One region of the Pelagibacterium sp. 26DY04 genome, then DNA from elsewhere that is predicted to be linked to it. Evidence: predicted binding sites of a transcription regulator. Region 1 holds the regulator's gene; each other region holds the start of a gene.

What was found. The regulator LexA, encoded in region 1, represses DNA repair genes until DNA is damaged. The targets are predictions, from matches to a motif close to TGTTCNNNNTGTGTTCNG.
Region 2: a site for LexA is predicted at 3,821-3,838, ahead of NO932_RS15085 (putative DNA modification/repair radical SAM protein). Genes of this name have one in related genera too.
Region 3: a site for LexA is predicted at 4,625-4,642, ahead of NO932_RS04485 (PA0069 family radical SAM protein). Genes of this name have one in related genera too.

What each region holds. Positions count from the first base shown of each region.
Region 1 is NZ_CP101731.1:2,006,411-2,017,032, reverse strand. Features, by position in the region: gene aat (leucyl/phenylalanyl-tRNA--protein transferase) at 1-30, opposite strand, end outside; gene accC (acetyl-CoA carboxylase biotin carboxylase subunit) at 69-1,415, opposite strand; gene accB (acetyl-CoA carboxylase biotin carboxyl carrier protein) at 1,425-1,922, opposite strand; gene aroQ (type II 3-dehydroquinate dehydratase) at 1,960-2,397, opposite strand; gene NO932_RS09820 (DsbA family protein) at 2,528-3,394, opposite strand; gene NO932_RS09815 (aminotransferase class I/II-fold pyridoxal phosphate-dependent enzyme) at 3,631-4,767, shown strand; gene lexA (transcriptional repressor LexA) at 4,953-5,660, opposite strand; gene NO932_RS09805 (ribbon-helix-helix domain-containing protein) at 5,859-6,194, opposite strand; gene glp (gephyrin-like molybdotransferase Glp) at 6,464-7,654, opposite strand; gene moaC (cyclic pyranopterin monophosphate synthase MoaC) at 7,651-8,136, opposite strand; gene trpC (indole-3-glycerol phosphate synthase TrpC) at 8,140-8,937, opposite strand; gene trpD (anthranilate phosphoribosyltransferase) at 8,934-9,947, opposite strand; gene NO932_RS09780 (aminodeoxychorismate/anthranilate synthase component II) at 9,968-10,564, opposite strand; gene trpE (anthranilate synthase component I) at 10,564-10,622, opposite strand, start outside.
Region 2 is NZ_CP101731.1:3,046,270-3,052,974, reverse strand. Features, by position in the region: gene NO932_RS15105 (hypothetical protein) at 1-94, opposite strand, end outside; gene NO932_RS15100 (sigma-70 family RNA polymerase sigma factor) at 221-748, shown strand; gene NO932_RS15095 (VWA domain-containing protein) at 967-2,688, shown strand; gene NO932_RS15090 (ring-cleaving dioxygenase) at 2,735-3,688, opposite strand; gene NO932_RS15085 (putative DNA modification/repair radical SAM protein) at 3,840-5,078, shown strand; gene NO932_RS15080 (UdgX family uracil-DNA binding protein) at 5,079-6,551, shown strand; tRNA gene NO932_RS15075 (tRNA-Met) at 6,612-6,688, shown strand.
Region 3 is NZ_CP101731.1:955,173-961,877, reverse strand. Features, by position in the region: gene NO932_RS04510 (uracil-DNA glycosylase) at 1-496, shown strand, start outside; gene NO932_RS04505 (NAD(P)/FAD-dependent oxidoreductase) at 647-1,531, shown strand; gene NO932_RS04500 (DMT family transporter) at 1,538-2,449, opposite strand; gene NO932_RS04495 (MFS transporter) at 2,725-4,002, shown strand; gene moaB (molybdenum cofactor biosynthesis protein B) at 4,006-4,539, shown strand; gene NO932_RS04485 (PA0069 family radical SAM protein) at 4,785-5,870, shown strand; gene NO932_RS04480 (nuclear transport factor 2 family protein) at 5,883-6,266, shown strand; gene NO932_RS04475 (ribonuclease HII) at 6,305-6,705, shown strand, end outside.

The DNA of each region.
Region 1 (10,622 bases):
GACATCGAAAGGGTCGCTTTTTCGGCTCATGCGGCGGAACGAAAAAGCGGCCGAACCGGCCGCTCTCCCTATTGCTTGTTGGCCTCGAGAAACTTTTCGAGCCAATGAATATCGTAATTGCCCGATTGGATGTCCGGTTCCTTGATCAGGCGCCGGAACAGCGGCAGCGTGGTCTTGACCCCGTCGACGATGAATTCATCGAGTGCGCGATTGAGGCGCTGCAGGCATTCGGGCCGGGTGCGGCCGTGCACGATCAGCTTGCCGATCAGGCTGTCGTAATAGGGCGGAATGTTATAGCCCTGATAGACAGCCGCATCGACGCGCACGCCCACACCACCGGCTGGATGGTAATAGGTGATCTTGCCGGGCGATGGGGCGAAGGTCTGCGGGTCCTCGGCGTTGATGCGCACTTCGATGGCGTGCCCGTAGAACATCACGTCTTCCTGCCGGAGCGAGAGGGGTTCGCCGGCGGCGACGCGGATCTGCTCATAGACGATATCGAAATTGGTGATGCGCTCGGTAACCGGGTGCTCGACCTGAAGGCGGGTGTTCATTTCAATGAAATAGAACTCGCCGTTCTCGTAGAGGAACTCGATGGTGCCGGCGCCGGAGTATTTGAGCTTGCGCATGGCGGCAGCGCAGATCTCACCAATCTCGGCCTGTTCGTCAGCAGGAACGGTAGGGGCGGAGGCTTCTTCCCACACCTTCTGGTGACGGCGCTGGAGCGAGCAGTCGCGCGTGCCCAGGTGGACGGCGTTGCCCTGGCCGTCACCAATCACTTGCACTTCGATGTGGCGCGGCTTTTCGAGATATTTTTCCATGTAGACGGCGTCGTCACCAAAGGCGGCCTTGGCTTCGGTACGTGCCGTCGAGAATGCGACCGAGAGATCGGCTTCGGTCTTGGCAACCTTCATCCCGCGTCCACCACCGCCCGCTGCAGCCTTTATCAGCACGGGGTAGCCGATTTCAGCGGCGACGCGCTTGGCGTCGGCTTCGGTGGTCACCGCGCCGGCCGAGCCGGGAACGCAGGGGATGCCAAGTTCAAGCGCCGTCTTTTTAGCCTGGATCTTGTCGCCCATGATTTCGATGTGATGGGCAGATGGGCCGATGAAGGAAATCTTGTGTTCGGCGAGAATGCGGGCGAAACGAGCATTTTCCGAAAGGAAGCCGTAGCCGGGATGGACCGCTTCGGCGCCGGTGATCTCGCAAGCGGCGAGAATCGAGGGAATGTTGAGGTAGCTGTCGCGCGCCGGATTGGGGCCGACACAGACGCTTTCGTCGGCCAGGCGCACATGCATGGCGTCGGCGTCGGCCTGCGAGTGGATCGCTACGGTTTGAATGCCGAGCTCCTTGCAGGCGCGCAGGATGCGAAGGGCGATCTCGCCGCGATTGGCTATGAGGACCTTGGAAAACATCAGCGGGCCTTATTCGATGACGACGAGGGGTTCGCCGTATTCGACCGGCGTGGCGTCATCGACAAGCAATCGGGTGACGGTGCCCGATTTATGCGCCGGAATCTGGTTCATGGTCTTCATGGCTTCGATGATCAGAACCGTCTGCCCTTCGGAGACCTTGGCGCCAACTTCGACGAAAGGCTTGGCGCCGGGTTCGGGGGCGAGATAGGCGGTGCCCACCATGGGCGAGGTCAGCGTATTGGGGCTCGAGGCGAGATCCTCGGCCGCCGGGGCGGCAGGGGTGGTGGCTGCAGAGGCGCTCGTAGCGGCGGGCGCGGCCGGGGCCGCAGGGGCGGCGGGCGCAGCGTAGCCAGGAGCTGCCACCTGAACCACCTCCTTGGCGAAGGTGCGGGTCACGCGGATGCGGAAATCATCCTGCTCCAGTTCGATTTCGGCCAGATTGGCTTCGTTGACGAGTTCGGCGATGGTGCGGATGAGGTCCTGATCGACCTGTGAGATCTTTGCCATTGTTATCGTGTCTCCACAAACCCGCGCGGGGTCTTTTTCAATTCAGTATTTCGGCCACGGCCTCCAGGGCCAGTGTATAACCTCTGGAACCCAGCCCGCAAATGACACCCGTTGCCACGGCCGACACATAGGAATGGTGACGGAAAGCCTCACGCTGGTGAATGTTTGTAAGGTGCACTTCCACGACCGGCTTTTCAGCGGTGCGCAGGGCATCGTGAATGGCGACCGAGGTGTGCGAATAAGCGGCCGGATTGATGATGATGGCATCGGCTGTCTTGCGCGCCGACTGGATCCAATCGACCAGTTCGCCCTCGTGGTTGGACTGCCGGAAATCGCAGGTCAGGCCCAGCTTTTCGCAAGCTGTCCGGCACATCGACTCGATATCGGCGAGCGTCTCGCTGCCATATATCGCCTTTTCCCGCGTGCCCAGCATGTTGAGGTTCGGTCCGTTCAGGATCAGTACGCGCTTTGCCATGATGTCTTTGTCGTATCGCGTCCATGCTCCAGATGCGGGCAGAACGCGCCTTTTTTGAGGTTGTGAGCCAGCGGGGAGGCCGGTGCAAGCTCGCGTTATACGAAATGCACCGAAAACGCAAAGCTCGGCGTCAGCCTTCCTGCGCCACGTCGCTGCAAGTGGTGGCGCCGCAGGCGCGCATATTCTCGATACGCTGCACGAGTTGCTCCTTGGGCACGGCACCGGGGATCACCTCATCACCGATGATGAAGGTGGGGGTGCCGGTGATGCCGAGAGCCTGGGCGATGGAATAGGTACGCTGAAGCGCGTCTGACACTTCCTGGGTATTCATATCGAGCTGGAGCGAAACGCGGGACAAGCCCAATTGCTCGGCGGCTGAAAGCGCGGATTCGCCATCCACGGCGCCGCGCGAGGAATAAAGCGCAGTGTGGAAGGCCTGATAATCGACGTCGGCGTCGTTGACGAGGACGCCGACACGGGCGGCGTCGACCGAGCCTTGCGAGAGGATCGGGAATTCCTTGAGGATGACGCGCAAATTGGGGTCTTCCTCGACCAGCGACATGACATCGGCGACAACCTGGCGGCAGTAGCCGCAATTGTAGTCGAACATTTCAACCAGGGTGACGTCACCTTCGGGGTTGCCGAGCACGATATTGGCGGGGTCGTTGTAGATATCATCGTGCATGGCATCGAGCGCGATGCGGGCGCGCTCGGATTCCTCTGCGCGCATCTCGGTTTCGAGGGCCACCGACATGCGTTCGAGCAGACGGGGATTGGCCATGAGATAATCTTCGATTATCGGACCCAGGGCCGCGGTGTCGATATCGGCCGCGCCATCGGCGTTCGCTGGCGCTTGAGCGGGCAGGGCCTCTGCAATGAGACGTTCGACCTCGGTAGACGACAGGCCAGGTTCGGGGCGCGTGGCGAGGCTGACGGCGAGCCCGGCGCCCAACAGGACGATGGCAGCGGCAAGGCCGAGATTGATGGCTTTTTGCATGTCGAACTCCGTATCGCGCTGCGGGTGGGTTTAGCGTAACGGGGCAGGTGATGCCAGTCGCGATATGCCAAGCAAGTGGCGTCATGGAACGTAATGCCACGAATATGCTATTATATAGAATATAATGCTAGAAATGGCTATGTGTACAGAACGTAGTGCTTAAAACTTGCGATTGTCTAGAAGCGGGATATAGTGCGGGCTGCCTTGGGGCGCCGACAAGACAATGGATTTACGATATGAACGCCAACCTGATTCGTCCCTTCTACGCCATGGAACTTATGGCGCGGGCGCAAAAGCTTGAAGCCGAGGGGAGAATCGTGTGTCATCTCGAAATCGGCGAGCCGGGCGGCAAGCCGGCACAGCCAGTGCTCGATGCGGTTCGCGGGTGTCTTGAGCGGCCCATGGGCTATACCGCGGCCAAAGGTATGCCGGCCCTGCGCGAACGGCTCAGCCGGTATTATGACGAGCGCCACGGGGTTTCTGTTTCGCCCGAACGGATCGTGGTGACGACGGGATCGTCGAGCGGGTTCATCCTGACCTTCCTTGCGGGATTTGCGCCAGGGCAGCGGATCGCGGTGACGCGGCCGGGCTATCCGGCCTATCTCAACATCATCGCCTCGCTGAACCTCTCGAGCGTCGAGATTCCGGTTTCACCCGCCAATGGCTGGCGGCTGACCGCTGCGGACATCGAGGCGGCTTACGAGCGCAGCCCCTTCGAGGGCCTGCTGGTGGCGAGCCCGGCCAATCCGACGGGGGCGGTGCTGGAGCGCGATGAACTGGAGGCGATCATCGCCACATGCGATCGGCTTGGCGTGCGCTTCATCTCCGATGAGATCTATCACGGGCTCAACTATGCCGGGGCAGATGCGAGCGCGCTCGAATTCAGCCAGCAGCATGTGATCGTCAACAGCTTTTCGAAATATTACTGCATGACCGGCTGGCGCATCGGCTGGCTCGTTCTGCCCGAGGATCTGGTGCGCCGCGCCGAGATGATGGCACAGAGCCTGTTCATCTCAGCTTCCAGCGTTTCCCAATGTGCGGCACTTGCAGCTCTCGATGCCGGACAGGAGTACGACCGCCGCCGCGATCAGTATGAGGAAAACCGGCTGGTGCTTTCTGAGGGGCTCAAGAAATTGGGGTTCGGGCTGGCCGAACCGTCCGACGGGGCGTTCTACGCCTATGTCGATGCGTCGGCCTTCACCAACGATACAATGGACTTCTGCACGCGCATGCTTGACGACGCCGGTGTGGCGGCAACGCCGGGGCAGGATTTCGACCGCACCGACGGGCACAAATATGTGCGTTTCTCTTACGCCGGTACCCGAGAAGCGATAGAAATGGCGCTGGAGCGGATGGGAGCGTTTCTCAGCTAATCGGTGACTCAGTTTGTCGCAACCGATGATCCAACTCAATGCGCAGTATCCGCCTCCTGTTCCTTCACCGTCTTTCTAATCGTTCAACCACTCGAGTAGGTCTCGGGGATTGGGGCAGGGCTGGGATCGGCTGAGATCAAGCGAGATGCGCGAACCGTATCTGGCACCCAGTTTTGCCGAAAGCCTCAATACCGCCGCAAGAGCCCGACCAACCGGCCCTGCACCTTCACACGGTCGGGGCCAAAAATCCGGGTTTCGTAGGCAGGGTTGGCGGCCTCCAGGGCAACGGCATTACCCTTCTTGCGCAAACGTTTGAGAGTGGCTTCTTCGTCATCGACAAGCGCCACGACGATCTCGCCATTGCCGGCAGCATCCTGCTTGCGGATCAAAACGGTGTCGCCGTCGAAAATGCCGGCCTCGATCATCGAATCGCCGCGCACTTCCAGTGCGAAATGTTCGCCGGCGCCCAGCATTTCCGGCGGAACGGCAATCGAATGCGAATGGGTTTGGATGGCTTCGATCGGCACGCCCGCCGCGATGCGTCCCATGACGGGGATCGACACCGATCCTCCATTGTCCGCGCTCGCTGCGACTGGCTTGGCCGGCACCTTGCCCAGGTTCCCTTCAATAACACTTGGCTCAAACTTGGCCTTGCGGCCACCGAGCGAGGGATTCATCGAATCGGGGAGCTTGACCACCTCAAGCGCCCGGGCGCGATTGGGCAGGCGCCTGATAAATCCGCGCTCCTCAAGCGCGGTGATCAGCCGATGGATACCCGACTTGGACTTGAGATCAAGCGCTTCCTTCATTTCGTCGAAGGAGGGGGGAATACCACTCTCCTTCATCCGCTCATGAATGAACATCAGAAGTTCGTGCTGCTTGCGCGTCAACATTGTCGAGCCCCTCGGCGGCGTCGAATCGGAACAAATATTGAACTTTTATACGTGTTCCGGTAATGTTCCGCAAGTGTTTCAAGAACATTTCTGCCTGACTCTCAAGAGCTGGCGCACAATTCTTCCTTGATGTGTATGCGTGCCACGACCTCTGGCCAAAGCCGATGGATGATGCGACCATTCCACGTGCTGCGGAGATTATCTTGGGTCAGTCATGGCCGGGACGGGGGCAGACAGGGGGCGGCGTCGAGGCTTTTGGTGCTCGAACTCGTCGAGCAGGTAGGCGACGATCACGCTCCTGAGAACACTCGTGGCGTTGGAGCGATCATGCCCCGCCGCGCTTATAATCCAGAGAACGAGAGTGTTCCGAGGCACACCAAGGTTCGCCGCGATCTGATCCAGCGCTTGCCAGAAGATGGCTTCCAGTCTGATTCCCTTGCGCTCGCCCTTAAGGGAGAGCACCCGGAATTCGGGTTCAGCAAGTGCGTCTATCGCCGCTCCGTCGAGCAAATCGGCAATCTCGGAAGTGGGCATGGGTGTCTCGCGCTCTGGTAGCAGATGCGGCCTTCCATGTCTCTTGATTGGTGCTTGATCGGTCCCGGACACGCTCCTACCCCCTTCCAAATAGGTGGTGCGCCGTAAGACAATTTACGCGTTGCAAACAAGGATGAACATAGTCGGCAGTCCAAGTAATAATAGCTACTGCCGACGACCAAGATAATCCTATCGGATGCGGTTGGATTTGGCGCGTAGTTCGTTTTGATTATTGGAACGTCGTCGTTGGGAGCACGAAGGGGAAGGGCCTATAGCAGATGCACCTGCACCAGATCGCCAGCACGCTTGCCGGCGCAGTGCTCGTCCTGGGCGATGAGTGCATCGGCCGATGCCAGCGAGGTGAGATGCCCGCTATCGGTCTGGCGGATTGGTTCGACTCTGCTGCCATGCTCCGCATCGTGGAGCAACCGGCCACGCATGAAGTGGCGGCGGGGGCCGTTGGGAGGCAACGCGTCCGCTAAAGGAAGATAGAGCGGGGCAGGGGAGCTGCACCCTGCCATGGCAAGCACGGCTGGCAGCACGAAGATGCGCGCCGTAACCAAGGCCGAAACCGGATTGCCCGGCAGGCCGAAGACCATAGTCTTGCCGCGCCGTCCAAACATCAGTGGCTTGCCCGGTCGCATGGCGATGCGCCAGAAGTCGATATCAACCCCGCTTGCCTTGAGCATGTCCTGCACGAGATCGTGTTCGCCCACGCTGGCGCCGCCAGTGGTCATCAGCACATCCGGCTCGGATGCGAACACATGGTCGAGCACTGTCTTGAGCGCGTCGGGATCATCTCCGACGATACCGTGGTCGGTGACCGCACGCGCGTGGGGTTCAAACAGCGCGCGAAGGCCAACGGAGTTGGAAGACACGATCTGGGCTGGCCCGACGGGGTTTCCGGGCGGCACCAATTCGTCGCCGGTCGCAAGCAGGGTTATTCGGGGGCGCGTCGATACGTTGACGCTCTCCACATTGCCGGCAGCGATCAACGCCAGCCTTTGAGGCGTGAGCAGCGCACCGGATGGGGCAAGGATACTGCCCTCAGCGAAGTCCTCACCCCGAAACCGTATGCTGCGCCCGGGATCGACCGGTTTGGAAAACGTGATCGCCTCACCCTCGGCTCTCGCCTCCTCCTGCATGATTACGGCGTCGGCGCCCTTGGGCACGGGGGCGCCGGTAAAGATGCGTACGCATTCGCCTCGACCTACCGTACCAGAAAATCCGGCTCCGGCCTGGGATGCTCCGATCATCCTGAGTGCTGTGCCTGGGGATACATCCGCAGCCCGCACGGCATATCCGTCCATGGCGCTCACATTGAATGCGGGATTGAACAGCCTTGCCCTGACATCCTCGGCCAGGTTGCGGGCCGCAGCTTCCGGCAGCGCGAGTGTTTCGGCTGGCAGTGCCGGAACGCCTGAAACAATGCGAGCCAGCGCCTCATCGACCGAAATCAAGGCATATCCCGGCGGAAGTCACCCGACTTCCCGCCGCTCTTTTCCATGAGGCCGACATTGGTGATGGTCATGGCTTTGTCGAGCGCCTTTGCCATGTCGTAGAGCGTCAGCGCCGCCACCGAGGCGGCAGTGAGAGCTTCCATTTCCACGCCCGTACGCCCCACCGTTTCCACGGTGGCCGTTATCGCAATCACATGAGGCTTTGCGCCGCGTTCGATATCGACAGCGATCTTGGTCACAGGAATAGGGTGGCAGAGCGGGATCAACTCGGATGTCTTTTTCGCCGCCATGATCCCCGCGACGCGGGCCACGGCAACGGCATCGCCCTTTTTGAGCGTGCCCCCGAGGATCGCCTCGACAATCTCATCCGTTGCATGCAGCTCGGCCCTAGCTACGGCGCGTCGTGCGGTTTCGTCCTTGCCTGAGATATCGACGATCCGGGCGGCGCCGTTCTCGTCGAGATGCGTGAGGCGATCGGACAAGACTCAATCTCCTGTCAGCAGGGCGCGTGTCGCCGCCGCAACGTCGCTCTGCCGCATCAGGCTTTCTCCGACGAGGAAACAGCCGACCCCGGCATTCGCTTGAAGTTGCAGCAGATCCGCATGCGTGAAGATCCCGCTTTCAGACACCAGCAGGCGATCGTCCGGCACCATACCGGCAAGCTCTATGGTGGTCTGAAGCGATACGTCGAAGGTGCGCAGATCGCGATTGTTGATGCCGACGAATTCGGCTCCTAGCTCAAGGGCGCGTTCCATTTCCGGCGCATCGTGCACTTCCACCAACGCATCCATACCCCATTCGGCAGTGGCCTCGAGCAGTACCCGCGCCGCAGTGTCATCAACCGATGCAAGGATGATGAGGATGCAATCGGCGCCCCATGCCCGTGCCTCGGCGACCTGATACGGTTCGAACAGGAAATCCTTGCGCAGCACGGGAAGTGACGTCGCCGCGCGGGCGGCGCCAAGAAATTCCGGTAGTCCCTGAAACGAAGGCGTGTCGGTCAAAACCGACAGGCACGCCGCACCGCCGATTTCATAAGCCTTGGCCAAGGCCGGCGGATCGAAATCGGGTCGGATCAGCCCCTTGGACGGGCTGGCCTTCTTGACCTCGGCGATCAGCCCGAATTGCCCGGTGGCGCGCTTGCTTTTCAGCGCATTGACGAAGCCTCGCGGAGCGTTCTGCTCGCGCGCCATGGCGCTGAGTTCAGCCAGCGGCAAGGCGGCTTTGGCCGCCGCGATCTCCTCGCGCTTATAGGCTTCTATCTTGCGAAGAATGTCGCTCATGCCTCCCCCGAAACCGCGATAAGCTTATCAAGCGTGGCCTTGGCCTTGCCGCTGTCGATCGTCTCGGCGCCCAGCGCGACACCGTCGCGAAGGGTTTCGACCTTATCGCAAACGATGAATGCCGCCGCCGCGTTGAGCAGGACGATGTCGCGGTAGGGGCCCGTGGCACCGTCGAGCAGCTTGCGCACCTCGCCCGCGTTGTGTTCGGGATCGCCGCCCACGATGTCGGCGAGAGAAGCGCGGGGCAGGCCAGCTTCTTCCGGCGTCACCTCGAACGAGGTGAGATTGCCACCCTTGATCTGTGAAACAAAGGATGGGCCGGTGGTCGAGAGTTCATCGAGACCGCTATCGCCGTGCACCACCCAGGCCGACTGCGCCTGGTTGGCCAATAGCGCCGCAGCCACCGGCTCGACCCATTCATTATCGTAGACGCCCAGAAGGTAGCGCCGCACCCCGGCAGGGTTAGCTTGGGGTCCGAGGAGGTTGAACATGGTCCGCACGCCCATTTCCGCGCGTGTCGGCCCAACGTGTCGCATCGCCGGGTGATGGTTGGGCGCGAACATGAACCCGATCCCGGCTTCGCGAATGCATGTCGCGATCTGCTCAGGGGACAGCTCCAGGCTGATGCCCAGTTTCTGCAACGCCTCGGCTGAGCCCGATTTGGACGACAACGCCCGATTGCCGTGCTTTGCCACCGGAACGCCCGCCGCCGCGACGACGATCGAAGCCCCAGTCGAAATGTTGAGCGTCCCCGCGCCGTCCCCGCCCGTGCCGACTATATCGATGGCGTCGAATGGAGCTTCGACCGGCACCATCTTGGCGCGCAGGATGGAAACGGCCGCCGCGATCTCGCCCACGGTTTCGCCCTTGACCCGCATGCCCATCAGAAATGCGCCGATCTGCGAGGGCGTGGCTTCCCCCGACATGATGATCTCCATCACCTCGCGCATTTCGGTGCCGGTGAGGTCCTTGCCATCCGCTAGCCGGTGGAGCGCTCCCTTGATGTCCATGGCGTCCCTTTCGCTTGGTTTCAGGCGGCGCGGTCGGTATTAAAGTCGCGCGCGATATTGATAAAATTCTGCAAGATGGCATGCCCGTTCTCCGACGAGATGCTTTCGGGGTGAAATTGCACGCCATGCACGGGCAAATCCCGATGCTGAAGCCCCATGATCTGCCCATCGTCGGAGCGGGCCGTCACCGTCAGATCGCGTGGCAAATTCTCGTCCCGCACCACCAGTGAGTGATAGCGCGTGGCCTCGAACTGCTTGTTCAGTCCGCGAAACACCCCACGCCCATCATGGGTGATTGTGGAAACCTTGCCGTGCATGGGTACGGGTGCACGCACCACCTCTCCGCCGAACGCCTGTCCCATGGATTGCAGGCCCAGGCACACGCCGAACATCGGGATTTCGCCGGCGAAACGGGAAATGAGCGGCAGGCAGATGCCTGCTTCATTCGGGGTGCACGGCCCCGGAGAAATGACGATCGCTTCGGGCACCCGCGCGGCCACCTCATCGAGCGTGATCTTGTCGTTGCGCACGACCTCGACCTCCGCACCCAACTCGCCGATATAATGGACGAGGTTGTAGGTGAAGCTGTCGTAGTTATCGATGACGAGGACGCGCATCACTGGCCCACCTTCGATTGACCAGCATAGCGTAGCGCTTCCTCGGCGGCGCTGAAAA
Region 2 (6,705 bases), 1.0 Mb from region 1:
CGAAAATCGTGGCGCCAATCGTGACGATGGCGACGACGCCGAAGATCAAAAGGACGATGCGGTTGCCCCAATTGGGCTTTACGGGCTCGGTCATTGCAAGCTCCTGGCGGGAAATGATGTCTGGCCCCTGTCATAGTTTCGGCGAAGAAAAAATTCCAAGGATATTGCCGCGCCAATCGTCACACGTGCAAATAGGCGCGGGTGAAGGCGAAGGGCGAGCGTGGACGAGAGACGGGCAGCGGACGACACGGTAGCGCGCGCGGCTCGCGGCGACCGGGCGGCGTTCGCGGCGCTCGTTGCCGAGCACTACGATTTTCTCTACCGCACGGCCTATAAATGGTGCGGCGAGCGGGCCGATGCCGAGGATGTGGCCCAGGACGTCTGCATCAAGCTCGCCACGGCGATTGCAGGGTTCGACGGGCGTTCCGCGTTCACGAGCTGGCTCTATCGCATCGTGCTCAATGCGGTGCGCGACCGCCAGCGGCAGGGCGCGCGGCGCAGCCGGCAGATCGCCGCGCTCAAGCTGGTCAGCGCCGAGGCGGCGCCGGCCGACCAGGAAAGCGCGGCAACCCAGACCCAGATCTGGCGGGCGGTGCGCGCCCTGCCCGAAAAGCAGCGCGATGCGGTGCTGCTGGTCTATGGCGAGGACATGAGCCACGCCGAAGCGGCCGCCATCATGGATGTGAGGGAAGCAACGGTCTCCTGGTATGTGCATGAGGCCAAGAAGGCCCTCAAGGGGTTGGTATGACGACCATGGACGACAAGCTTAGATCAGCGATGAAACCAGCGACCCCGCCGCCCAGCCTCGCGGCGCGCGAGGCGGCGATGGCGGCGGCGATGGCGGCCTTCGATGCGGCGCACGGGCAAAGCAGCGTCGAGGATGAAAAAAATGCGTCTTCCCGCCAAGGATCGTCGGAGGGGGGGCGTCTCAGATCCATTGTTTCCAGATTTAAAGGGAATTGGACAATGGATATGCGCGTTTCACTGGCCGCCGGACTTGCCGCCATCGCCGTGCTGCCGCTCGGCGTGGCGATGATGAACCAGACGGCGTTGAGCCCCATCGACCAGCTTTGGGAGCGGGCGGACTCCTCGGCGTCCGTCGAGGCGCAACCGGCTGCGCGCGAGGCGGACCAGGTGGTGGAAACGCCGGCCGCCGCCGAAGCGGAAAGCCCGATGGAAAGTAGCGATGCAGCGATTGCCCCGGCGCCCATGCCGGCGCCGGCAATCGCCCCGGCGGCTCCGGCCATGGTGCAAAGGCAGATGTCCGAACTGCCCGTGGTTTTGGCCGAGCCCGAGCAGGGGGACCGGTTCGCAGGCTTCGAGGAGGGCGGGGTGCATACGGTTCGCGAGACGCCGGTTTCGACCTTTTCGATCGACGTGGATACCGCTTCCTATGCCTATGTGCGGCGCATGCTGGAGACGGGCCAGGTTCCGCCCGCCGAGGCGATCAGGGTCGAGGAACTGATCAACTATTTCGACTACGATTATCCCTCCCCGCAGGACGATGCGCCGTTCGCGCCAGAGATCAGCGTCACCGACTCGCCGTGGAATCCGGAAAACCGGCTGGTGCATATCGGGATCGAAGGGGAGAGCGTGGACCTCGAGACGGCTCCTCCGGCCAATCTCGTGCTGCTGATCGACACTTCGGGCTCGATGGATGCGCCCGACAAGCTGCCATTGCTCAGGCGGGCCTTTGCCATGCTCGTCAACGAGATGGGCCCCGAGGATACGATTTCGATCGTCACCTATGCGGGGAACGCCGGGGTGGTGCTGGAGCCCACCAAGGGGAGCGAGAAGGCGGAAATCCTCGCCGCGCTCGACAACCTCATGCCGGGCGGATCGACGGCGGGGGCCGAGGGGATCGAAGCGGCCTATCGGCTGGCCGAGCAGGCGATGGTCGAGGGAGGCACCAACCGGGTGCTGCTGGCGACGGACGGGGATTTCAACGTCGGGATAGCCGATCCCGAGGGGCTGGAGCGGCTGATCGAAGACAAGCGCGACGAGGGGATATTCCTCTCCGTGTTCGGGTTCGGCACCGGCAATTACAACGACCAGACCATGCAGAGCCTGGCCCAGGCGGGCAATGGCAACGCCGCCTATATCGACAGCTACACCGAGGCCCGGCGGGTGCTGGTCGAACAGATGGGCGGCACGCTTGTGACCATCGCAAAGGACGTCAAGATCCAGGTGGAATTCAATCCCGAAATGGTCTCGGAATACCGGCTGATCGGCTATGAGACGCGGGCCCTGGCGCGCGAGGATTTCAACAACGACGCGGTCGATGCAGGGGACATCGGGGCCGGACATACGGTGACGGCCATCTATGAGATCACGCCGGTGGGCGCGCGCGGGCTGGTCGATCCGCTGCGTTATGGCAACGAGGCGACCCCGAGCGGGGAAGGGAGCGAATATGGCTGGTTCAAGCTGCGCTACAAGGAATCGGACGCCGAGGCCTCGCAATTGATCGAGGCGCCGATCCCGGTGGGCGAGGTGGCGATGGAGGGGGATATCGCATTCGCGACGGCAGTGGCTGCGTTCGGGCAAAAGCTGCGCGGATCGGATTGGCTGGCGGCGATGGATTGGGACGAGATCGCCGCGCTGGCCCAAGAGGGGAGAGGCGAGGACGCGAACGGCCGGCGGGCCGAGTTCATCGGGCTGGTGAGAACAGCCCAAAGCCTGCTGGAGTGAAAGCGAAAAGGCCCGGGCGATCCCGGGCCTTTTCTTTTGGGGCTGGTCAGTCGATGGGCTTCAGTCCCGCCTCGATCTGGGCCCTCTTGGGCTCGAGGAAGGGCGGCAGGGCGAGGTGTTCGCCCAGGGTTTCCATGGGCTCGTCCACATCGAAGCCGGGGCCGTCAGTGGCGATTTCGAACAGGATGCCATTGGGCTCGCGGAAATAGAGCGAGGTGAAATAATAGCGCTCCACTTCCCCCGAGGTGCGCAGGCCGGCCTGGGCGGCGCGGGCTACCCATTTGTCGAACTGGGCCTTGTCGGGCGTTCTGAACGCAACATGATGGACGCCGCCGGCGCCGGGGCGGGCGAAGGGCAGGTCGGGCTCGACCGCGACGTGCAATTCGGCCGACGCTCCGCCATCGCCCATGGCAAAGACGTGGACCTCGCCCTGCCCGGTGGTGGCCGGATGGGTGCGGACCTTGCGCATGTTCATCACGGTCGTCAGCACCGGCTCGGTGCGGGCGAGATCGGGAACGCTCATGGTGATGGGGCCCAGGCCCTTGATCTGCCGCTCGGCCGGGACGGGGCTCTTGTCCCAGGGATGGGCGCCGCCCGCACGGGTATCGTTGACCAGACGCAGGCGCTGGCCTTCGAAATCCTCGAAATCGAGCGACATGTGACCGGCGCGCTCGGCGATATCGGAGGTTTTGACGTTGTTGGCGTCCAGGTGCTCCTTCCACCAGGCGAGCGAGGATTCACCCTCGACGCGGAAGGCGGTGCGCACGATCGAATGGGTGCCGCGTTGTTCGGGCGGCGTGGGCCAATCAAAGAAGGTGATATCCGAGCCGGGGCTGGCGCGGCCATCGCCGTAGAACAGGTGATAGGCGGTGGTATCGTCCTGATTGACGGTGCGCTTGACCAGCCGCAGGCCGAGAACCTTAGTGTAAAAGCGTAGATTCTCACGTGCGTTGGCGGTGACGGCGGTGAGGTGATGCAGTCCGGTAAGATCGAGGGCCATGATGGTCTCCTGTGTTCGCTGCGATCAAGGTAGATGCTCGGCGGGTTCGGCAAAACGGGGGTAAACCGAATTCATTATTCGGGGACCGTGAACGATCACATTTTTCGAGAAGGAGCTTGTGGTGTATCAAATAAGAACATAACATGAACAAATGGTCCAGCTCAGCCTCACCCGCAAACTCGCGATTCTGTCCGACGCCGCCAAATACGACGCCTCCTGCGCGTCGAGCGGATCGCAAAAACGTTCGGCCAAGGCGACCGGCGGGATCGGCTCGACGGCGCCGGGAAGCGGGATCTGCCACGCCTATGCGCCGGACGGGCGATGCATATCGCTGCTCAAGGTGCTGCTCACCAATTTTTGCGTCTATGACTGCGTTTATTGCGTCAACCGCTCGTCCTCCAATGTGGAGCGGGCGCGGTTTTCGGTCGAGGAGGTGGCAAAGCTCACCCTCGATTTCTACAAGCGCAACTATATCGAAGGGTTGTTCCTCTCCTCGGGGATCATCCGCTCGCCCGACTATACCATGGAAGAGATGGTGCGCGTGGCAAAGAGCCTGCGCGAGGAGCACGGATTCGCCGGCTATATCCATCTCAAGATCATTCCCAATGCGGCGCCTGACCTGCTGGCCGCGGCGGGGCGATATGCGGACAGGCTTTCGACCAATATCGAAATGCCCACCGACCAGGGGCTGGGCCGGTTTGCGCCCGAAAAGCGGCCGGGGGAAATCCGAACGGCCATGGCGCGGGTGAGTCAGGCCCATGAGGCGGCGCAGCCAGAAGCCAAGGCGCGGCACACCCCCGATCGTTTCGCGCCGGCGGGACAATCGACGCAGATGATCGTTGGGGCGGACGCTTCGAGCGACGCGATCATCCTCAACCGCAGCGCGGCGCTCTATGCGGGATATCGGCTCAAGCGCGTCTATTATTCGGCCTTTTCGCCCATACCGGATTCAAGCTCGAAGCTGCCCTTGGTCAAGCCGCCGCTGATGCGCGAGCACCGGCTCTACCAGGCCGATTGGCTGATGCGGTTCTATGGCTTTGAAGTAGGTGAAATCTCGAATGCGACCGAGGGCGGCATGCTTGACCTCACGATCGACCCCAAGCTCGCCTGGGCGCTGAAATCGCGGCACCTGTTTCCGGTCGACGTCAACAGGGCCGACAAGGCGATGCTGTTGCGGGTGCCCGGATTGGGTCTCAAGGCGGTGGAGAAGATTCTTGCGGCGCGCCGGCATCATAGCCTGCGGCTGGAGGATGTGGGTCGGGTGTGCGCAAGCCTTAGGGCGGTGCGGCCGTTCATCGAAACGATCGACTGGACGCCGGGGGCGACGCTCGATGCGGGCGATCTCAAGGCGCGGCTGGCACCCAAGCCCGAGCAGATGAGCCTCTTTTAAATGTACAGGGTCATCGTCCCGACGCGCAATGAACTGGCGCCGTGGCGCGATTGCGTGCGGCCGCTGCTGGCGGCGCGGATATCGCCCGAGGACATCATCTGGCTGCAAGCGGGGGACGCCGATGCGCTTTTGGGCGAGGCGTTCACGCCGCCGCGGGTGCTGGCCGGGGTGCGGGTGTCGCGCCAGTTTATGGAGTATGCGGAAATCGCGCTTTGCCACGCCGATCGAGGGCGGTGCGACCTGCTCTACCGGATCGCGTTTCGGCTGCAGAACGAACGCAAGCTGCTAACGATCGAGACCGATCCCGATATCGTGCTGCTCACCCGGTTCAACAAGGCCGTTAGGCGCGACAGCCACAAGATGACGGCCTTTGTGCGGTTTCGCGCGCTCGATCAAACCAACGAGCGCTTTGCCGCCTGGTTCGAGCCCGAGCATTTCACGCTCGAGCGCACTGCGCCGTTTTTCGCCGAACGGTTCGCCAATATGGAATGGGCGATCCTCACGCCTTACCGCTCGGTTTTCTGGAACAGGGAGCAGTTGATATTCGGGGAGGGGGCGAAAAAGGAGGATGTGCCGGCCCAAGACGGGCTCGAAGACGCGTGGCGCACCTATTTCGCTTCGATCTTCAACCCGGCGCGATTGAAGGTTTCGGCCATGACATCGGAAATGCCGCGCAAATATTGGCGCAACCTGCCCGAGGCCGAAATCATTCCCGATCTGATCCGTTCGGCTCAGCATAGGGAGGCGGAAATGATCAGAACAAAGGCCAGCGCTCCGCCGACCCGGCATCAGCGGCAGACGGCACGGCACAAGAGCGCCGAAGACGAGGCGGTGGAGTTCTCCTCGCTCACCCAGGCGAAAAAGGCGGCGGAAACGTGCACGCGCTGTCCACTTTATGAAAATGCGACCCAGGTCGTGTTCGGCGAAGGCCCGGCCGAAGCGCCGCTGATGATGGTGGGCGAGCAGCCCGGCGACCGCGAGGATATCGAAGGTCATCCTTTTGTCGGGCCGGCGGGGCAATTGCTCGACCAGGTGCTCGATGAAGTGCGGATCGACCGGAAGAAGGTGTTCGTGACCAACGCGGTCAAGCACTTCAAATTTGTGCCGCGCGGCAAGCGAAGACTGCACCAGAAGCCCAATGGCGGGGAGGTATCGGCGTGCCGGTTCTGGCTCGACCATGAGCGGGCGCTGGTCAAGCCCAAGGTGATCGTGGCCCTGGGTGCGACGGCGGCGCAGAGCCTTCTGGGCTCGGGCGCGACGATCGGCAAATTGCGGGGAGTGCCCATCGAACTCGAAGATGGCACCACGGTGTTCGTCACCGTGCACCCCTCGTTCCTGCTGCGCATGCCGGACCGGGCAAAGGCGGCCGACGAACGCGTGGCTTTCGCCCGCGACCTCGAGGCGATCCGCGAGCATATGGAAAGCATCAAAGGGGGGAGCGTTGCGCTTGACAGGGCCCCCGCCGGTCCCTAATAAGCGCCGTGCCGTTCACCCTTGCCGTGGACGGACGGCCATACATGGCCGACCCATTGGGGCGGAGTAGCTCAGCAGGTTAGAGCAGCGGAATCATAATCCGCGTGTCGGGGGTTCAAGTCCCTCCTCCGCTACCAAAAAACTAAACAAAATC
Region 3 (6,705 bases), 1.1 Mb from region 1:
GGCGACCAATCTCGTCTTTGCCGATGGCAACCCCGAGGCCGACATCATGCTGGTCGGCGAAGCGCCGGGACGCGACGAGGATCTGCAGGGCAAGCCGTTCGTCGGGCGCTCGGGGCAATTGCTCGACAGAATGCTGGGCGCGATCGGGCTGGACCGCACCAAGGTCTATATCGCCAACACAGTGCCCTGGCGTCCGCCGGGGAACCGCACGCCCTCCCCCTCCGAGGTCGCCGTCTGCCTGCCGTTTCTCTACCGGCAGATCGAACTGGTGGCGCCCAAGGTGCTGGTCGCGCTGGGCGGCGCCTCGGCTTCGACGCTGTTTGAAACCGATACCGGGATCACCCGCCTGCGCGGGCAATGGCGGGATTTGACCATCGGCGCGCACACCATGCGCGCTGTCGCAACGCTTCACCCCGCCTATCTGCTGCGCCAGCCGGCCGCCAAGCGGCTGGCCTGGCAGGACCTGCTCTCGATCAAGGGCGCGCTGGGCCAATAGCCCGCAGCGGAGCCAATCGGCTTCGAGTGCCGTTAGGGCCTTATGCGCTTTTCAAATATATTGTAACTTACGGAATTACATAATATACCGTTACAACATAACGGCTCAGCAATGGACCGGCTCATCGTTCAGCTTACGGAGTTTCTTCCCATGGATCATGACGTCATCATCGTCGGCGGCAGCTATTCGGGCATGGCCGCCGGCCTTCAGCTCCTGCGGGCACGACGGCGCGTGCTGGTGATCGACGCCGGCGAGCGGCGCAATCGCTTCGCCAGCCATTCGCATGGATTTCTGACCCAGGACGGCACGCCACCCGAGGTGATTGCAGCCAAGGCGCGCGAGCAGCTTGAGGCCTATCCCACGCTTGAGTGGCGGGAAACTAAAGCCACCGCCGCGCGCCAGATCGATGGCGGCTTTGCGATCGAAACCGAAGGCGGCGAAACCGTCACCGCACGCCGGCTTGTCCTTGCGCTGGGTGTTTCTGATGCGCTTCCCGAGATCGAAGGGCTTAAGGAGCGCTGGGGCAAGCACGTTTTCCATTGCCCCTATTGCCATGGCTACGAACTCAACCAAGGGCGGATCGGAGTGATCGCCGTGGGCGAATTGTCCATGCATCAGGGCACCATGCTTCCCGACTGGGGCGACACCACCTTTTTGATCAATGGATCGTTCGAGCCCAATCACGAGCAGATGCAGATGCTCGAACAGCGCGGCGCCAAGACCGAGACGGGCAAGATCGTCCGCATCAGCGGTGAGGCCGATGTCGAATTGGAGGATGGACGCGTCTTGAATTTCGATGGCCTGTTCGTCGCCTCCCAGATCGCTCCCTCGAGCCCGCTTGCCGAGCAACTCGGCTGCGATTTCGAGGATTCGCCCATCGGCCGCCACATCACGACCAATCAAATGAAGGAAACCAGCGTGCCCTTCGTCTTCGCCTGCGGCGATGCCGCCCGCATGGCCGGCTCGATCGCGCTGGCCGTGGGCGACGGCGCCCAGGCCGGCGCCGGCGTGCATCACTCGCTGATGTTCAGATAGCCAGCGCTATGCCGGGCTCGACACCTTGCGCACCTTGGCCCTGTCGAGCCCGAGCCTGTGCTCGCGATAGATGATGAAGATGCCGGCGGCCGTGACGATCGTACCGCCGATCAGCATTTCGACCGTGGGAATTTCCCCAAACACCAGGAAGCCGACGGCAATCGAGAGCACCATCGAGGAATATTCGAAAGGGGCGACTGTGGTGATGTCGGCGTGGCGGTAGCTTTCCGTCAGAAGGATCTGGGCCACCCCGCCCGCGATTCCCGCCGCAATGAGGATCAGCGCCTCCTCGATGCTGAGCGGCACCCAGCCCAACGGGATCGACGCCAGCCCGATCACCGCCGAGACGATCGAGAAATAGATCACGATGGTCGAGCTGCGCTCGGTCTTGACCAGATTGCGGACCGTGAGCATGGCGGTGGCCGAGATCATGCACGCGACGAAGGCTGCCACCGCGCCCTCGGCCTGCGGGCCCCAGCCGGTCATGCCGCCCGAAAAGAAGGTGAGGCGCGGCCACATTATGATGATGACGCCCACCAGCCCCACCACCACCGCGGTCCAGCGGAACAGTCTGATCTTTTCGTGCAGGAAAACCGCCGAGAAGATGACGATGAACAGCGGCGTCGCATAGTTGATGGTCGTCGCCTCGGGCAAGGGAAGCCGGGTCAGGGCGAAAAAGATCAGCAGCATCGCCGCCGTGCCGATGACGCCGCGGAAGATGTGAGCGCCCAGCCTGCTGGTCTTGAAGCCCGAGACGAGCTCCCCGCGCAGGCCAAGGAGCACGAAGACCGGGATCAACGCGAAGGCCGACCGGAAAAAGATGAGCTGCCCCACCGGCACCCCTTCGGCGCCCTTGATGATGGCGCTCATGGCGACAAAGATGAAAACCGAAGCGATCTTGAGCCCGATGCCGATCATCACCCCCGACCGGCGCGGCTGGGGAACCGAAGCCGGTTGGGATGCGGAGGGCGATTGAAGAGGTTTGGACACCGGCAATGCTTTCGAGGCAGGATGGCCCGAAAAGGGCGGAATACCAGGGTATCGCTAGACCCGTTTACAAGAGGTGACAAGCCGCGCCAGGCAAATTTGAGGAGTGGTCGAACGAATTGGCGCCCCGTCACGTTTGGCCGGTAGGCAGTGCTGAAAAGACGCGCTAGTCTCGCCCTTAATCAAGAGAGCCAATCAAGGTCCCCATGTCGCAAATCATCAAGATCTTAGCCCTTCTGCTGTCCTCGGCCCTTCTGATGATCGCGGGCGGCATGCATGGACTGATCCTGCCGGTACGCGGTTCGGAAGAAGGGTTCTCGCTATTGGCGCTGGGCCTGATCGGCACGGGCTGGTCGATCGGGTTCATTTCCGGTTCGATCGCGGTGCCCCATCTCGTGCGGCAGGTGGGCCACATCCGCTCCTACGCGGTGATGGCGGCGGTCGCGTGCATGACGATCCTGCTCAATCTCATTTTCATCCACGACTGGGCGTGGATCTTCCTGCGCATTTTCTCCGGCTTCTGCTTTGCCGGCGCGGCGATGGTCGTTGAAAGCTGGCTCAACGAAGTCTCAGACAATGAGAGCCGGGGAACGACCTTTTCCATCTATGTGAGCGTCACGCTCTTTGCCTCGACGGCCGGGCAGATGATCATCGCGGCGACCGGCGTTGCCGGTTATATCCCATTCGTTCTCGCGGCGCTTGCCTATATCGGGGCGGTGCTGCCCACGGCGGTGACCCGCACGCCACAGCCCGCGCCGCTGCAGGCGGTGAGCCTCGATGTCGGGCTGCTCTACAAGACCTCGCCCATCGCCGTCGTCGCCGCCTTTTCCATCGGCATGGCCAATGGCGCCTTCGGCACGCTGGCGCCGGTCTATGGCATCGAGCGCGGGTTTTCGACGGCGGCCATTGCCTATCTCATGAGTCTCGCCATCGTCGCGGGCGCCATCGCCCAGGTGCCGCTGGGGCGGCTTTCGGACCGGATCGACCGGCGCAAGGTGATGATGGGCGTGGCGCTGATCGGCGTTACGGCGGGGATTTTGACCATCGTCATCAATCCGGGCGAGAACGCCCTGCTCTACGCATTCTTCGCGCTTTATGGCCTGGCCGCCTATTCGCTTTACGCCATCGCCGTCGCCCATGCCAACGACTTTGCCGATGAGGGGAGCTTTGCCAAGGTGGCCTCGGGCATGCTCGTGGTTCTGGGTTCGGGCCAAATGCTGGGGCCGATCGTCGCCTCGCAGATGATGCAGATGTTCGGCCCCGCCGCCATGTTCGCCGTTCCGGTGCTGTTCCATGGCCTTCTCGCGGTCACCGCCTATCTGCGCATGCAGGCGCGCGAAGCGGCGCCGGCCGAAGACCGGGCGCCGTTCCAGCCCATGCCGTCCGAGCGGATCGTCACCGGCGAGACGGTGGCGCTCGATCCGCGTTCGGACGAAAATGGCGTGCAAATCGATGATTCCACTCCCGCGCCACAGGCAGGTTGAGCCATGTTTCCTTTCAAGATCGATGAGAGCCACCCCTTCGTTCCGGTCACCTTCGCGGTGCTGGCGGTGTCGGACACAAGGACGCTGGAAACCGATACGTCGGGGGCGCTGCTTACCGAACTGATCGAAGGCTGTGGACATCGCGTTTTCGAACGCGCCGTGGTCAGGGACGACCGCGAGGCCATCGCCGCGCAGGTCAAGGCGTGGGTCGCCCAAGAGGGGATCGATGTGGTTCTGACCACCGGCGGAACGGGCTTTTCCGGCCGGGACGTGACGCCCGAGGCGATCGAACCGCTGTTTACCAAGCGCATGGACGGATTTTCCGTGCTGTTCCACCAATATTCGGCGACCACCATCGGCACCTCGACCATCCAGTCGCGCGCGACGGCGGGGCTGATCGGCACGACCTTCGTCTTCTGCCTGCCGGGCTCGCGCGGCGCCTGCCGCGATGCCTGGGAAGCGATCCTCAAATACCAGTTCGACAGCCGGCATGTGCCCTGCAACTTCATCGAAGTGATGCCAAGGCTGAACGAATAGGGCATTTTTTTGGCGATCGCGCTCGCGAACCGCAAAAGTGAAAATCACTTTTGCTGCTCACGCTCCATAAACGCCGCCGCCCGATTGTTCTTGTTTTGTTCCTTAAGAGTCGTTAAAGATTCATGGAACGGACAAGTCGCGATTCGGCTTGTCCTGATGAGGCAAGCGGAGCTGCGACGATGGCTGATCTTGGTGCGAATTCGGGACATGGCGAAGCGCGGCGGCGGTTGTTCGGCACGCGGGACATGGACCTTTTGAGTCGGCCCATGCTGGATTCGCCAAAGCTGCGCGGCCGCGGGGCCACCTCGAACGAGGGCGGCCGGTTCGAGGTCCATAAGCGCGAGATGTTCGCCGATGGCTGGGAGCCCGAGCCGGAGGAAGATTTCGAAACGCGCGAGCATATCGAGCGCGCCAAATCGATCATCACCCGCAACGTCTCGCCCGATATCGGGTTCGACCGCTCGATCAATCCCTATCGCGGCTGCGAGCATGGGTGTTCCTATTGCTTCGCGCGGCCGACCCATGCCTATCTCGGCCATTCGGCGGGCATCGATTTCGAGCGCGACATCTATATCAAGGTGAACGCCGCCGAATTGCTGCGGGCCGAATTGGCCAATCCGCGCTACAAGCCCAAGCCTATCGCCATCGGCACCAATACCGACCCCTACCAGCCGCTCGAGCGCAAATACAAGGTGATGCGCTCGGTGCTCAAGGTGCTGCTCGAAGCAAGGCATCCGGTGACGATCGTCACTAAATCGGCGCTGATCGTGCGCGACCTCGATATCCTCACCAAGCTCAACAAGCTCGGGCTGGTGTCGGTGGGGATTTCGGTCACGTCCATGGACCACAAGCTCTCGCGTTTCATGGAGCCGCGCGCCTCGACCCCCTCGCGCCGGCTGGAGGCGATCAGGCTGCTCTCTGAATCCGGCATTCCGACGCGGATCATGGCCGCGCCGATGATCCCGGCCGTCAACGATCATGAGCTGGAGCGTATTCTCGATGCCGGCAAGGCGCAGGGGGCTTCCACCGCGTCGATGATCCTGTTGCGCCTGCCGGGCGAGGTGCGCGACATCTTCCGCGAATGGCTGCTCAAGAACTACCCCGACAAGGTCAAGCACGTGATGAATCTGGTGCGCGACTATCGCGGCGGACGCGACAACGATCCGCGCTTCGGAACGCGCTTTACAGGCGAAGGGCCCTATGCCGTGCTCATGCAGCAACGCTTCGAAAAGGCGCGGGCACGGCTGGGTCTCGATGAGGCGATGACGCCGCTGCGGACCGATCTGTTCGTTCACCCGCAAAAGGAAACGGCGCAGTTGAGCCTGTTCTGACGGGAGGTCGAGATGACGGACGCGGCGACGCTGGCACAGGAATTCTGGTGGCGCATGGGCACCAATGAATGGTCGCTCGCCGCCGCCCTCTTTGCTGACGGCATCGAGATCGTCTGGCCACAATCGGGCGAGGTGATCGGTTCGGCCGAGGATTTCATCGCCATCAACGCCAATTATCCCGCGCATGGGAAATGGACGTTCAAGGTCCGCCGGGTGCTGGGCAATGGCGGGCATGCGATAACCGAGACGGAGATTTCGGACGGCAAGATCACAGCGCTTGCGGTGTCGATCTTCGAATGTGCCGATGATCGGATCGTGAGGATCACCGAATACTGGCCGGAACCCTTCGAGGCGCCGGCATGGCGGAAGCAATGGGTGACCATCCGGCGCGATTGAGGGCTTTATCGCCAGACGAAAATCGGCACCCTAGCAGCATGCCGAAGACTGATTCGCAGACCACCATCATTGACGTGCCCAGCTATGAGCTGGAAGCCGCCGCGCTTGCGGGCGGGCGCACGATGGTGGCTGGAATCGACGAGGCGGGACGCGGGCCCCTCGCCGGACCGGTGGTCGCGGCAGCGGTCGTATTGGATCGGAACGCGATCCCCGAGGGGCTGAACGACTCCAAGAAGCTGACGGAAGAAAAGCGCGAAGAGCTTTTCGAGCAGATCATGGCCAGCGCGCAGGTCGGTTTCTGTTCTGCCTCGGTCGAAGTGATCGACAGGCTCAACATTCGCGGCGCCACCCTTTGGGCCATGTGCCGCGCGCTCGATGCCCTGCCGGTCAAGCCGGACCTGGCGCTGATCGATGGCCGCGACGTTCCCGAGGGGCTTTC